DNA from 3 places in the Planococcus sp. 11815 genome. Region 1 is predicted to be linked to each of the others. Evidence: riboswitches for the same ligand, from Rfam matches in the RefSeq annotation. Region 1 holds a riboswitch; each other region holds the start of a gene.
What was found. Region 1 has a riboswitch for lysine ahead of M1Q06_RS07060 (aspartate kinase). Riboswitches for the same ligand answer to the same signal wherever they lie in the genome.

Region 1 (4,238 bases):
TAGAAAGCATGATACATGAGCGGCAAGTAGATGACGAAAATCTCCAGGAAGATGACGAATGGAAGATTTGCCATGAAGTGGGCAGCTTGGTTAAACGCTTCCACGCCTTGCGTAGCGAAATGGTTGACGATCAAATGCTGCGTCAAGAACAATCCGATTGGAATGACCCCGAGTAAAGAGTGCAGCCTGCGCATTAAAAATTCACGATTGTTATCCAAAAATTTTACCCCCCTCAAAAACATTAGTTGGCAGCGTAAAGCTTTCCTATATCAGGAAAACATATTCACGTTGCTGTAAGCATCATGTACAAGAATATGACATATTTATTGTACTCCCCCCCTCTAGGAGCGTCAAGGCAAGGAAACCTTTTTAAGCGCATCCAGTCTAGGGTCTGCGAAGGTTTTTGCGGATATTAAATAGGAAAGAATTCATGAAAAGCTATATTTTCATTTCGAAACAGGCGAGATACAGGCATCTGTTTCGAGGTTTTATAAGCTCATATAGGACCGTGCAGGCAAGATTTCAAATTTGAACAAATTGTGAATTTTTGCACAAACTTTCGGTAATTCAAAAAAGCCCAGCTAGGCTGGGCTTTTGGCTTATCTGACAGACGCTGGCGTCAGTCCGTATGCATCGTGGAGCGCATTTGCTGAACGTTCCATTTCACTAGCCGGCACGACGACAGAGACTTTGATTTCGGAAGTGCTGACCATTTTCACCGGCACATCCTGCGCGCGGAGAATATCGAACATTTTTGCCGCGACGCCGGGATTCGACACCATGCCGGAGCCGACAATCGATACTTTTGCCAAGCCGGTTTCGATATCGATGGAGTTATAGCCAATTTTTTCTTGCGCTTCCGACAAGACGCGCTGGGCTTCTGCCAGGCTGTCTTCTTTGATTGAAAAAGAAACAGACGGCGGAAACTCCTCAATGATGCTTTGCACGATGATATCGACATCGATCAAGTGATCCGCAAGACTCGTGAAGATATTGGAAAGCGACCCGTTGAATGGCTTCGTATAACTGACAGTGATGCGGGCGATGTCTTTTTCGAATGCCACGCCGCGCACGATTAGATTTTTTTCCACAGTGATCACCTCTTGAATGATAGTCCCCGGTTCATCCGAGTAGCTGGCCCTTACAGAGAGGGGCACTTGATTGTTCTTGGCGAATTCCACGGCTCGCGGATGAAGGACTCCCGCCCCGAGATTGGCCAATTCGAGCATTTCGTCGTATGAAATCTGTTCAAGTTTGCGGGCGCCTGTGACATAACGTGGATCGGAAGTGTAAACTCCGTCAACATCCGTGTAGATCTCACATTTTTCAGCACCGAGCGCAGCCGCCAGTGCGACAGCGGTCGTATCGGACCCGCCGCGGCCAAGCGTCGTGATATTGCCGTTCTTGTCGACGCCCTGGAACCCTGCGACCACGCAGAACAGTCCGAGGTCGAGGGCCTCTTCCAAACGCTGTGTATGGATCGTTTCGATGCGCGCATTGCGTGGGACGGATTCCGTTTCGATGCCCGCCTGCCAGCCTGTGAAACTCAAGGCATCATGCCCGAGTTTTTTGAACGCCATCGCCAACAGCGAAATGGTCACTTGTTCACCGGTCGCAAGCAGCATGTCCATTTCACGCTTTGGCGGCTCTGCGGAAATCTCTCCCGCAAGTCCAAGCAACGTGTCTGTCGTTTTGCCCATCGCCGAGACGACGATGACGACGCGCTTGCCTTGTTGTTTTTCCTGGATGGCGCGTCTTGCTACGCCCACGATTTTCTCCGGAGACGCCACGGACGTCCCGCCGAATTTCATTACGATTGTTGTCATTCTCTTCACTCCCACTTAAGATAAGTGGCCCTCAACAAAAAAGAGGCAACTCGCCGATTGCCTGGCAAGCTACCTCTCTTCTCATGTACGATTTCAAACGTCCATGTGAGATAGCCCTCCAGAGTCAAACTCTGACAGCCCTGCATCTCTTAAATGCAGGACCAGCATACACGCAAGCAGTGCGCGTAAACTTCGGCGGGCGTCCCTTTTGGCATCCTTCACAGATTCTGCAAATCTCGGGATGCTTACTATTGACGTCCGCTCCTCTATCATCACTTTTTACAAGTGATTCAATTGTGTTATTACAATACCACGAAGTTATTCCTGTTGCAACGGCTGTTCTTTGAAATGCCGTTCGATTTCCACGGCCAGCTTCTCAGGAATACCGGCCTGCTGGATCTCGCCGGCGTTCGCTTCCTTGATTTTCCGGACGGAGCCGAAATGCTTGAGCAATTGCTGCTTGCGTTTCGGGCCGACGCCTTGCAAACCGTCCAAAGCGGATTGAATCGAATTCTTGCCGCGCAATTGGCGGTGGAACGTGATGACAAAGCGGTGGACTTCGTCTTGAATGCGTTGCAATAAATAAAACGCTTCACTTGTGCGTTTGAGTTCCACCATTTCAACTGGATTGCCATACAACAACTGGGACGTTTGGTGCTTGGCGTCCTTTGCAAGTCCTGCAATCGGGATATCGAGCCCGAGTTCGTCTTCAACGATTTCGCGCGCCGATTCGATTTGGCCTTTGCCCCCATCGATAATGATCAAGTCGGGCAGCGGCAAGCCGTCCTTCAGCACGCGGCTGTAGCGCCTGCGGACCACTTCACGCATAGCCGCATAATCATCGGGCTTCTGCGCGGAGCGGGTTTTGTATTTCCGGTAATCTTTTTTTGACGGTTTCCCGTCGATGAAGACGACCATCGCAGACACGGCATCCGCCCCTTGGATATGGGAGTTATCGAATGCTTCGATGCGCAGCGGCGTGTGGATGTTCATCGCTTCGCCCAATTCGTTGCAGGCACCGACCGTGCGTTCTTCCTGGCGCTCGAGCAGCTGGAATTTCTCCTTGATGGCAATTTCCGCATTCTTGCGCGCAAGCAAGACCAAATCTTTTTTCTTGCCGCGCTGCGGGACGAGCACTTTCGCGCCGAGCCATTCTTTCAGGAATTCCTCATCTTCCGCTTCCGGCAACAGGATTTCATTCGGTTTGATATGATCCGGCTTTTCATAGAATTGGCCGAGGAAGGTCAAGAACTCTTCTTCCGGGTCGCGGTACAACGGGAACATCGACACTTCGCGCTCGATCAGCTTTCCTTGGCGCACGAAAAATACTTGCACGCACATCCAGCCTTTATCGACAGCGTAAGCAAAGACGTCGCGGTTGGTGAAATCGTTCATGGCCATTTTCTGTTTTTCCATGACCGATTCAATGTGGCTGATCTGGTCGCGGTATTCTTTTGCCCGTTCGAACTCCAGGTTCTCCGCCGCTTCGCTCATCTTCTCGGTCAGCTCCTGCTTCACTTCGCGGAAGCCGCCGTTTAAGAACCGGCTGATGCCGTCGATCATTTCACGGTACGTATCCTTCTCTACCGGTTTGACGCAAGGCGCGAGGCATTGCCCGAGATGGTAATAGAGGCAGACGCGGTCCGGCATCGTATGGCATTTGCGGAGCGGATACAAACGGTCCAGCAGCTTCTTCGTCTCGCTTGCTGCATAGGCGTTCGGATAAGGGCCAAAATATTTCCCTTTGTCTTTTTTGACCTGTCTCGTGATGACCAATTTCGGATGGCGTTCGCCCGTGATTTTCAAATACGGATAAGTCTTATTGTCTTTCAGCCGGATATTGTATTTCGGGTCATGCTTTTTGATCAAGTTCAATTCAAGGATCAATGCTTCTTTGTCGGAAGAGGTGACAATGTATTCAAAGTCCTCGATTTCATTGACCAGGCGCTGTGTTTTCGTATCGTGGCTGCCAGTGAAATAGGAACGCACACGGTTCTTCAACACTTTCGCCTTGCCGACATAGATGACTGTCCCTTGGCGGTCCTTCATCAAATAGCAGCCAGGCTGGTCCGGCAAAACTGCCAATTTATGTTGAATCATTTCATTTTTCATTTCCTCACCCTATTTAAAAAACCGGGTTCCACGAATGGGACCCGGTTTTGGAATTATGCGTGTTTTTCAACCAATTCAGCCAAAGCTTCTTTTGGACGGAAGCCGACAACTTTATCGACTGTTTCGCCGTTTTTCATCAAAAGAAGTGTCGGGATGGACATGATACCGTATTCGCTAGCTGTCTGTTGGTTTTCATCAACATCCAATTTCACGATTTTCACTTTGTCGTCCATGTCTGCATCAAGTTCTTCAAGAACTGGAGCGATCATTTTACAAGGCCCGCACCATGCTGCCCAAAAG
Region 2 (4,238 bases), 1.6 Mb from region 1:
CGGCGCGGAAGCCTTTGTAGAACCATTCCTTGCGCTGTTCGGATGTGCCGTGAGTGAAGCTTTCCGGAACGGCGTAGCCGCGCGTCCGTTTCTGGATCGTGTCGTCACCGACCGCACTGGCAGCGTTCAAAGCTTCTTCCAAATCCCCTTCTTCCAGATAGCCCATGCCTTGAGCATGATGCGCCCAGACGCCCGATAAATAATCCGCCTGCAATTCCAGGCGTACTTGCAATTGATTGTATTCCGTCTCGCTCAGCTGATTGCGCGCCTGCTGGACATCCCCGAGGACGCCAAGCAGGTTCTGAACATGATGCCCCACTTCATGCGCGACGACATACGCCATCGCAAAATCCCCAGGTGCGTTGAACTGGCGCTCGAGTTCATCGTAAAAGCTCAAATCGATATACAGCTTGGAATCCGCCGGGCAGTAAAATGGCCCCGTCGCAGCACCGGCCATGCCGCATGCTGACTGGACGCTTCCGGAAAACAGCACCAAAGTCGGCTCGACATATTCCATGCCTTCTTCAGCGAACACTTCCGCCCACACTTCTTCCGTATCTGCGAGGACGACCGATACGAAATCGGCCAGTTCTTCTTCCCGCTCACTTGCCACATACGGTTCCGAACTAGAAGTTCCTCCGCCATCGCCGAGTATCGCTCCAGGGTCTCCCCCGAGAAACGTGATCAACAGGACAATCAGCAAGCCGCCGATCCCGCCGCCGGCAAGAACCGGCCCACCAACACTGCGCCCTCTCCTGTCTTCTACATTCCTGCTGCCCGCTCGCCCTTTCCATTTCATAACCGAAACCCTCTTTCCGCATCCATTTTTATAAAGCTATACCCGTTTCACCGGAAACTTTAATCCCATCTCGGCAAGCGGTAGACCAAAAATCGTTCGCGCGGATCTTCCGCTTCAACTGGAAGCTCAATATCACCGGTCAATTCAAAAGCGGTGCGGCGTTCGAGGAAATCGGTATACTCGATTGCCGGATAAAATAAAATCACTTCGACTTCGCGCGGATGATCGGCTACTGATGCCAAAATCCTGTCTATGACCGTCATGAACACCGGATCGGAAAACGGATTGAAAAAATAAAACCAGCGATCTTCCGGATGGATTTCATAATCCTGCGCGTAGCCGTTGATGAATTCGATGTCCGCCTTCCCCTTAAAGCGCTGTAAATTCCGCAGCGAAGCTTCATGAAGCGATGGATCGACTTCCACTCCTGCCGACGGCGTCCCGAATACATGATGCGCAAAAAAGTTCAAGCGCCCTTTGCCGCTGCCAAAATCGACCAGCCTGCCGCTGCCCTTAAGCGGGTGTGCCTTGAACAATCTATCCAGCCACGCATAGGGCGTCACTTCGAAACGGTGCTCATGCATCGACGCATTAAAGCCCATCTGCTCGCCACCGGTTTGGATATTCAATTGCCGGTCCATTTGATGATCGTCCATCTGATTGCCTCCTTTTATCCAGTGAGATCAATTAAAGCCGCAGCTTACTATTCCCACATTTTGCAAAATAAAAAATTCTTTTTCTCTTGCCATTCCCATTCCTTTCTGTTATATTACAGCTAATTCAATAATTTCTTGCTTCCTTAGCGGAGCGAGGATAGAGGCGCAAAAACCATCAGTACGCAATCCGAGGAGTATGAGCTCTTAGGACGATTGCCGAAAGGGGGATTTGCCGAAGCGGCAGGATGCTCATATTCCTGTGCGCTGGTTCTGCACTGAAGAAGTGCCGGACTGTCATATAGGAAACTATATGGAGGGCTATCTGACGAACAGGAACGATTGGTAAACATTGTTTCTAACGGCAGCAACGGGCCCCCGTTGCTGCCTTTTTGTTTACTCCGGACCGGCCCCCACCTCTAACTTTTGAAAAAAACTTAGAAAAGGGTGTGTTCTCTATGAAATTCGGTCAAGTGATCACTGCAATGGCGACGCCATTTGACTCAGACGGTGAAATCGATTTTCAGGCAACAACAAATCTCGTGGAATATCTAATCAATAACGGTTCGGACGGCATCGTTGTCGCCGGGACGACCGGCGAATCGCCGACTTTGTCGACAGACGAAAAAGTGGCGCTGTTCGTCCATGTCGTCACCGTAGCAGACGGGCGCGCGAAAATCATCGCGGGCACCGGCTCAAACAACACGCGCGCATCGGTCGCCTTGACCCAGCAGGCAGAGCAAGCGGGCGTCGATGGCGTCATGCTCGTCACTCCTTACTATAACAAACCGTCCCAGGAAGGCATGTACCGCCATTTTGAAGCGATTGCAAACGCGACGACGCTTCCGGTCATGCTCTATAATATTCCGGGCCGCAGTGTCGTCAATCTATCGGTCGATACCATCGTCCGCCTGTCGCTTATAGACAATATCACCTGCGTGAAAGAAGCAAGCGGCGATTTGGATGCCGCTTCTGAAATCATCGAACGTACAAGCAGCGACTTTGCCGTCTACAGCGGCGATGACAGCCTGACCTTGCCGATGCTTTCTATCGGCGGAACAGGCATCGTCTCGGTCGCTTCCCACATCATCGGCAACGAAATGCAGGAGATGGTTAAATTATTCCGCACAGGCGATACAGCTGGAGCCGCCGCGCTTCACCGCAAATTACTGCCGACGATGAAAGCTTTGTTCGCAGCACCGAGCCCGAGCCCGGTCAAAGCGGCACTCAACCTATTAGGTGTTCCGGTCGGCGGCGTACGCTTGCCGATGCTCGCTTTAACAGAAGAAGAAACAGCCACTTTGCAGCAATTCCTGCCGTCCGCTAAACAGGACGCGGTCACCAATTAAAAAAGGCTTCGCAGACCCATTTCAGGGTCCGCGAAGCCTTTTTTCAATTATAGACATTCTCCAAGGCACGCTTCAAGCTGCCGCCGATGTTCAATGTCCGCACATCCACACCGAATGTCGTCAAGGATTGCGCCGCCTCTGGACGGATCCCCGTCAAAATCGCTCCGACGCCGATCAGCCCGAGCGCCTGGATGATTTTAATGACTTGTTCCGCCACCATCGTATCGACCCGGATGACCCCTGATAAATCGACAATCAATGTGTTGATCTTTAATTCACTTGCTGACAATAGCGTGCGCTCCAAAATATAATGCGCACGGTCGATTTCAATGCTGCCGACAAGCGGCAAAATCGCGACCGAATCGCTGATCGGGACTACGGGTGCCGACAACTCCAGAAACTCCTGCCTTGCTGTCGCCAAGTTGTTCTGGTAGGAAACCGTATAGGCATGCGTGTAAGCATACGTTGCATGGTCCAACAACGCATGCAATAATTCCGCCGCGTCGTAGGTTATTTCCGGGGAAATATTCAAGCGGCGGCCTTCACTTTTGATCACGGCTGCCAGATGCTTCCGGTATAAGCCGGTTTCTGCGAGCGCTGCATCCAGTGTCATGCCCTGGTCAAGAAAGAAATTTCCTGTCGCATTGCCCCACTCCGTAATCACCGCCATATTCTTTGCCTCATTGCAGCTGTCTTGCATAGCTTTCCCTAGCAATTCAATGAAACGGGCACGTTCTTCCAGCACCAGCTCCGAGAATTTACGGTTTTCTTCCACAACATCCTTCGGCAATGCCGTCAGCCGCTCTTCTTGGATCAGTTGGGCAATCATATATTTATCTTCTTCCACTCGTTTACCGAATAAAGCCATCTCTTTTTCCATTGGAACCTCCATCAATTATTGCTTGATTGATTGACTTGGTACAACAGATTCATTATACCCACAATCTGATACAAGAAATAGCATTTTGATTTTCCAGGACAAAAAATGCCCGCCGGATGGCAGGCATTTTCCGATATTATTTTGCGAACAATTTTTTCAACGTGTCAGATGAAACGGCTTTTTCTCCACCAAGGATATAGTGGAAAGTATCCGGTGTCGAATAATCTTGAATTTGTTGTTTAGACGCCGCTGTAGGGGTTGGGGCAGTCAATACAAGCGGATCTGGATAAAGTGAAGCGAGTGCGCTTCCTGATAATGCATCCGGGAAATTGGTACCCGTCGCGATATAGATTTCAGCTGTTTCATCGAACAACTCATTTTCATACATGAAATCATTGATTGCTTTGTTTGTGTCATAACGGCTGACACCTGCAAGGCGCATCGGTTCTTCCGCGAACAATGCTTCCACTGAAGGAGCAACTGCTTTTTCGCCGCCGATGATGAACGGTAATGCCGGTTGATTCGCTTTAATGTAGTCCGCAACTACCGCTGGAACA
Region 3 (4,238 bases), 190 kb from region 1:
CTTCGACGATTGCCTACATGAAAGTGGGCACTGTCGATTACCGGAGCGGTTTCATTTTCTTTCTTGGCAGTGCGCCTGGAACCATTTTAGGCGCATTCGTCAACCGCAGTCTTGATGTACCGTCCTTTCAATTATATTTTGGCCTGCTATTGGTGTTCTTATCGCTGCTCCTGTTGCTCAGGGATCGCTTGAAGGCAGTGAGCTGGTTTGTCGATAACGGCAAAAAGCAAAGTTTCTATGACCGCAAAACCGATCAAGAATACGTCTACGGCTATCCGATATGGTTCGCGCTCGCATTGACTTTCTTCATCGGCTTTGCATCCGGGCTATTCGGCATCGGCGGCGGTTCGATCCTCGTTCCGGCCATGATCCTGCTATTTTTATTTCCGCCTCACGTAGCCGTTGGAACGTCGATGCTGATGGTCTTTCTGTCAGCCATCGTCAATTCCATCACGCATATTTCACTCGGTAATGTCCCGTGGATCTATACCTTGGCCATCATCCCTTCAGCATATATTGGAGCGAAGATCGGGGCTAGGCTGAACCGCAGCATCAAATCCGAGACTCTGGTTGTCGTGCTGCGGCTCGCATTATTATTACTCGGGCTCCGCTCGATTTACGAAGGAATTTTCAGTTCATAATGAGGTGTTTGACATGAGTGAAATCATCCATATTTATCATACGAACGACCTGCATAGCCATTTTGCGCACTGGCCCCGTATCCAATCCTTGCTGACGGAGCGCAGGCGCTGGCATGAAGAAGCGGGCGATGTGTGTTTGGTGCTCGATATCGGGGACCACGCTGACCGCTCACATCCTTTTACAGAAGGCACGGCTGGCAAAGGCAATGTCCAGTTGCTCAATGAAGCCGGTTATGATGCAGTGACCATCGGCAATAACGAAGGGATTACGCTGTCCAAAGCAGAACTGGACGAATTGTATGTGCAGGCTGATTTTTCTGTCGTTGTCGCTAATTTATTGGACTTAGACGGCAGGCAGCCGGAATGGGCAAGCGCAAATCAGATTATCGTGACGAATGACGGAGTGAAAATCGGGCTTGTTGCTGCAACGGCAGAGTTCACACCGTTTTACCGACGTCTCGGCTGGCAAGTGACGAGCGGCAGAGAAGCGATCAAGCGTGAGGCCGCGGAAATCCGCGGGTCGGTCGATTTTCTCATTTGCATGTCTCATCTTGGCATCAGGGAAGATGAACTGTTAGCAGCAGAATGCCCCGAACTCGATATTATCTTGGGGGCGCATACCCATCATTTATTCCACCAAGGAAAAGAAATCAGCGGGACCTTGCTTGGTGCTGCCGGCAAGTTCGGCTATTATATCGGCCATATTGAAATTGATATCGCGACACGCAAGATGACAGCGGAAGTGATCGAGACCGACCAGTTGCCAGAAGCCGATAAAGGGTTCAATGACTACTTGGTCGGTGTCGGCAAGCAGCAAATGGCAGAGACGGTTTTCTACAATGACCATCATTTGAAAGCGGAATGGTTCAAGCCGTCCCCCATGGCAGAGCTGTTTGGCGATGCCTTGGTGTCGTTTGCTTCGGCGGATTGCGGATTGTTCAATGCCGGCATTTTTATGGAGGATATGCCGCAAGGGGAGATGACGCGCTACGATTTCCACCGTATGCTTCCGCATCCGATCAATCCATGCGTCATCGATCTCAGCGGCGCGGAACTAAAGGAAATTTATCTCCAATCCTTGAACGAAGACTGGCCGCAACTTGAGCTCAAAGGCATGGGCTTTCGTGGCGCGGTATTCGGACGGATGATCCATAGCGGGATGGACATGCACAATCACCAATTGATGGTGAGGGGCAAGCCAGCCGATCCGGACCGCATCTACCGGCTCGCGACGCTCGACCTGTTCACATTCGGCTATTTTTTCCCTGCCTTGAAGCGTGCACCGAAGAGTTATTTCATGCCCGAGTTCCTGCGTGATGTCTTTGGTGATTATTTCCGAATGAAAACCGTTAAATAGAAGGAACATTCAAAATGGACTGTTAGTTGATTTCGTGTGCTTTTTGGGCTATGCTTTTTATGAATTAGATATCGATGGGTAGAGGCTGCAGCCTTCATCAGTAGAATGTGCGAGTTTGACCGCGTAGACCGCATTCGAAAGGGAAGCTTGCCGAAATCACCGTTTCCGGGTCAGGGGAGCGTCGATTGGGGGCATTTCGAACAGGAATGCCACTGTCATTTGCAGTGAGTTGCAGATGGAGAGCTACAGGGTTGTTTGATGCTTGTGCACACAGACGAATTGTAGGAAGCCGGTTTATCCATGGGATAAACCGGCTTTTTTGGTCTAAGCCTTACCATCAAAATGAATAGGAGGAAATCTAATTATGGAAAACACAATCTTTTCGATACTGCCGCCGATCATCGCGATTGCGATGGTACTGTTGACGCGCCGTGTATTACTGTCGCTCGGCGTCGGCATTGTGGCAGCTGCGTTGATCCTGACATCGTTTGCGCCGCTCGAAGCCTTGAACGAATTATTTACTTCATTTGCGGTAATTTTTTGGGATGAAGGCTTCAACGCTTACAATGTCTTCATCATTTTGTTCTTATTGCTGCTAGGAGTCATTACAGCATTCGTCAGCCTGTCTGGAGGCAGCCATGCGTTTGCCGATTGGGCATCTGCGCGTGTCAAAACACGCCGAGGGGCGAAATTGGTTACCGTATTTCTTGGCATTTTGATTTTCATTGATGATTATTTCAATGCCTTGGCCGTCGGGCAAGTTGCACGGCCGATTACGGACCGTTATAAAGTATCGCGTGCAAAACTAGCTTATTTCATCGATTCGACTGCTGCACCGATTTGTGTAGTGTCTCCCGTATCCAGCTGGGGAGCTGCGATCATCGGCATCATCGGAACGATCTTGGCTGGGCAGACCTTCCTTGATTATTCGGCGCTGGAAGCTTTCCTGTGGATGGCACCGATGAACTTCTACGTCATCGCGGCACTTGCCATCGTATTCTTCGTCGCAATCCGTGATGTGGATTTCGGGGAAATGAAAAAACATGAACGCCTGGCGATTACAGAAGGCCAGTTGTTCAATCCGGATAAAGTGATTCCTGGGGAAATGAAAGAAGATTTCCCGAGCCACTCGCACGGACGCGTCCGCGATTTGTTATTGCCGATCCTGTTATTGATCGTCGGAACAGTCGCAGCGATGATGTGGACAGGATATGTAAATGCCGATAGAGTATTTGACATTTGGCTTATTTTTGAAAACACTGATGTTCCTTTGTCCTTGATCACAGGCGGAATCGTCGGCGCACTTGCAGCGATCATCTTGTACGCACTGCAGATCAAGCGCAACGAAGCAGCGGAAGCGCATTGGATCGCTAGAGGCATCTGGGCAGGGATTCAATCAATGGCGGGAGCTGTCTTCATCTTGATCTTCGCCTGGTCGCTGACCTATTTGATCGGCGCTTTGGAAACAGGGAGTTACCTTGCTGACGCTGTCGCTCGCGGCAATGTGCCGACAAGCATCCTGCCTGTCCTATTGTTCTTGTTGGCTGGCGTCATGGCGTTTTCGACTGGTACTTCCTGGGGCTCTTTCGGGATACTGCTGCCGATTGCCGGCACGATCATGATCCAAGCAGAACCTGAACTATTGCTCGCTTCCTTATCGGCTGTATTAGCGGGAGCAGTATTCGGAGACCATTGTTCACCAATCTCGGACACGACAATTCTGTCGTCGACAGGCGCAGGAAGCAACCATATGGACCACGTTGTCACGCAACTTCCTTATGCATTGACCTCTGCAGCGATCGCAGCAGTAGGGTATATCGTCATAGGCTTTACCGGCTCCTTGCCTTTGGCTCTTGGAGCGGTAGCAATTGTCTTGGCAATACTATTCGTTTTCTGGTCTAAGCGTACAACCTTAATGGAAAAACATGAACAGAACTAAGATCTGGAAGGCGGAGATATTCTATCTCCGCCTTTTTATTATTGTAATAATAGTTTTTTTGAAAAATTTTCAGAAATTATCTTTACTTTGAACAGGGTCCTAGTTATACTAAATTTAGATTCCAAAATAATCTGAATATAAACAAACTTCCTATTTTTCTGTTAAAAAATTGGAAGTTCACAACAAAGGGGGAAGAGAAATGGAACGTTCTACATGGGGAACGAGAGCCGGTTTTATCATGGCGGCGGTCGGTTCAGCAGTAGGTTTAGGGAATATTTGGCGATTCCCGTATGTAGCATAT

Region 2: another riboswitch for lysine. It lies ahead of dapA (4-hydroxy-tetrahydrodipicolinate synthase); the one in region 1 lies ahead of M1Q06_RS07060 (aspartate kinase).
Region 3: another riboswitch for lysine. It lies ahead of M1Q06_RS06070 (Na+/H+ antiporter NhaC family protein); the one in region 1 lies ahead of M1Q06_RS07060 (aspartate kinase).

The regions. Positions count from the first base shown of each region.
Region 1 is NZ_CP096991.1:1,378,428-1,382,665, reverse strand. Features, by position in the region: gene M1Q06_RS07065 (succinate dehydrogenase cytochrome b558 subunit) at 1-218, opposite strand, end outside; gene M1Q06_RS07060 (aspartate kinase) at 600-1,826, opposite strand; lysine riboswitch at 1,930-2,103, opposite strand; gene uvrC (excinuclease ABC subunit UvrC) at 2,145-3,938, opposite strand; gene trxA (thioredoxin) at 3,992-4,238, opposite strand, start outside.
Region 2 is NZ_CP096991.1:2,975,743-2,979,980, forward strand. Features, by position in the region: gene ypfJ (KPN_02809 family neutral zinc metallopeptidase) at 1-799, opposite strand, end outside; gene M1Q06_RS14920 (SAM-dependent methyltransferase) at 859-1,455, opposite strand; lysine riboswitch at 1,606-1,784, shown strand; gene dapA (4-hydroxy-tetrahydrodipicolinate synthase) at 1,911-2,801, shown strand; gene M1Q06_RS14930 (STAS domain-containing protein) at 2,845-3,681, opposite strand; gene M1Q06_RS14935 (cell wall-binding repeat-containing protein) at 3,818-4,238, opposite strand, start outside.
Region 3 is NZ_CP096991.1:1,191,315-1,195,552, forward strand. Features, by position in the region: gene M1Q06_RS06060 (sulfite exporter TauE/SafE family protein) at 1-641, shown strand, start outside; gene M1Q06_RS06065 (bifunctional metallophosphatase/5'-nucleotidase) at 655-1,998, shown strand; lysine riboswitch at 2,070-2,252, shown strand; gene M1Q06_RS06070 (Na+/H+ antiporter NhaC family protein) at 2,363-3,937, shown strand; gene M1Q06_RS06075 (sodium-dependent transporter) at 4,137-4,238, shown strand, end outside.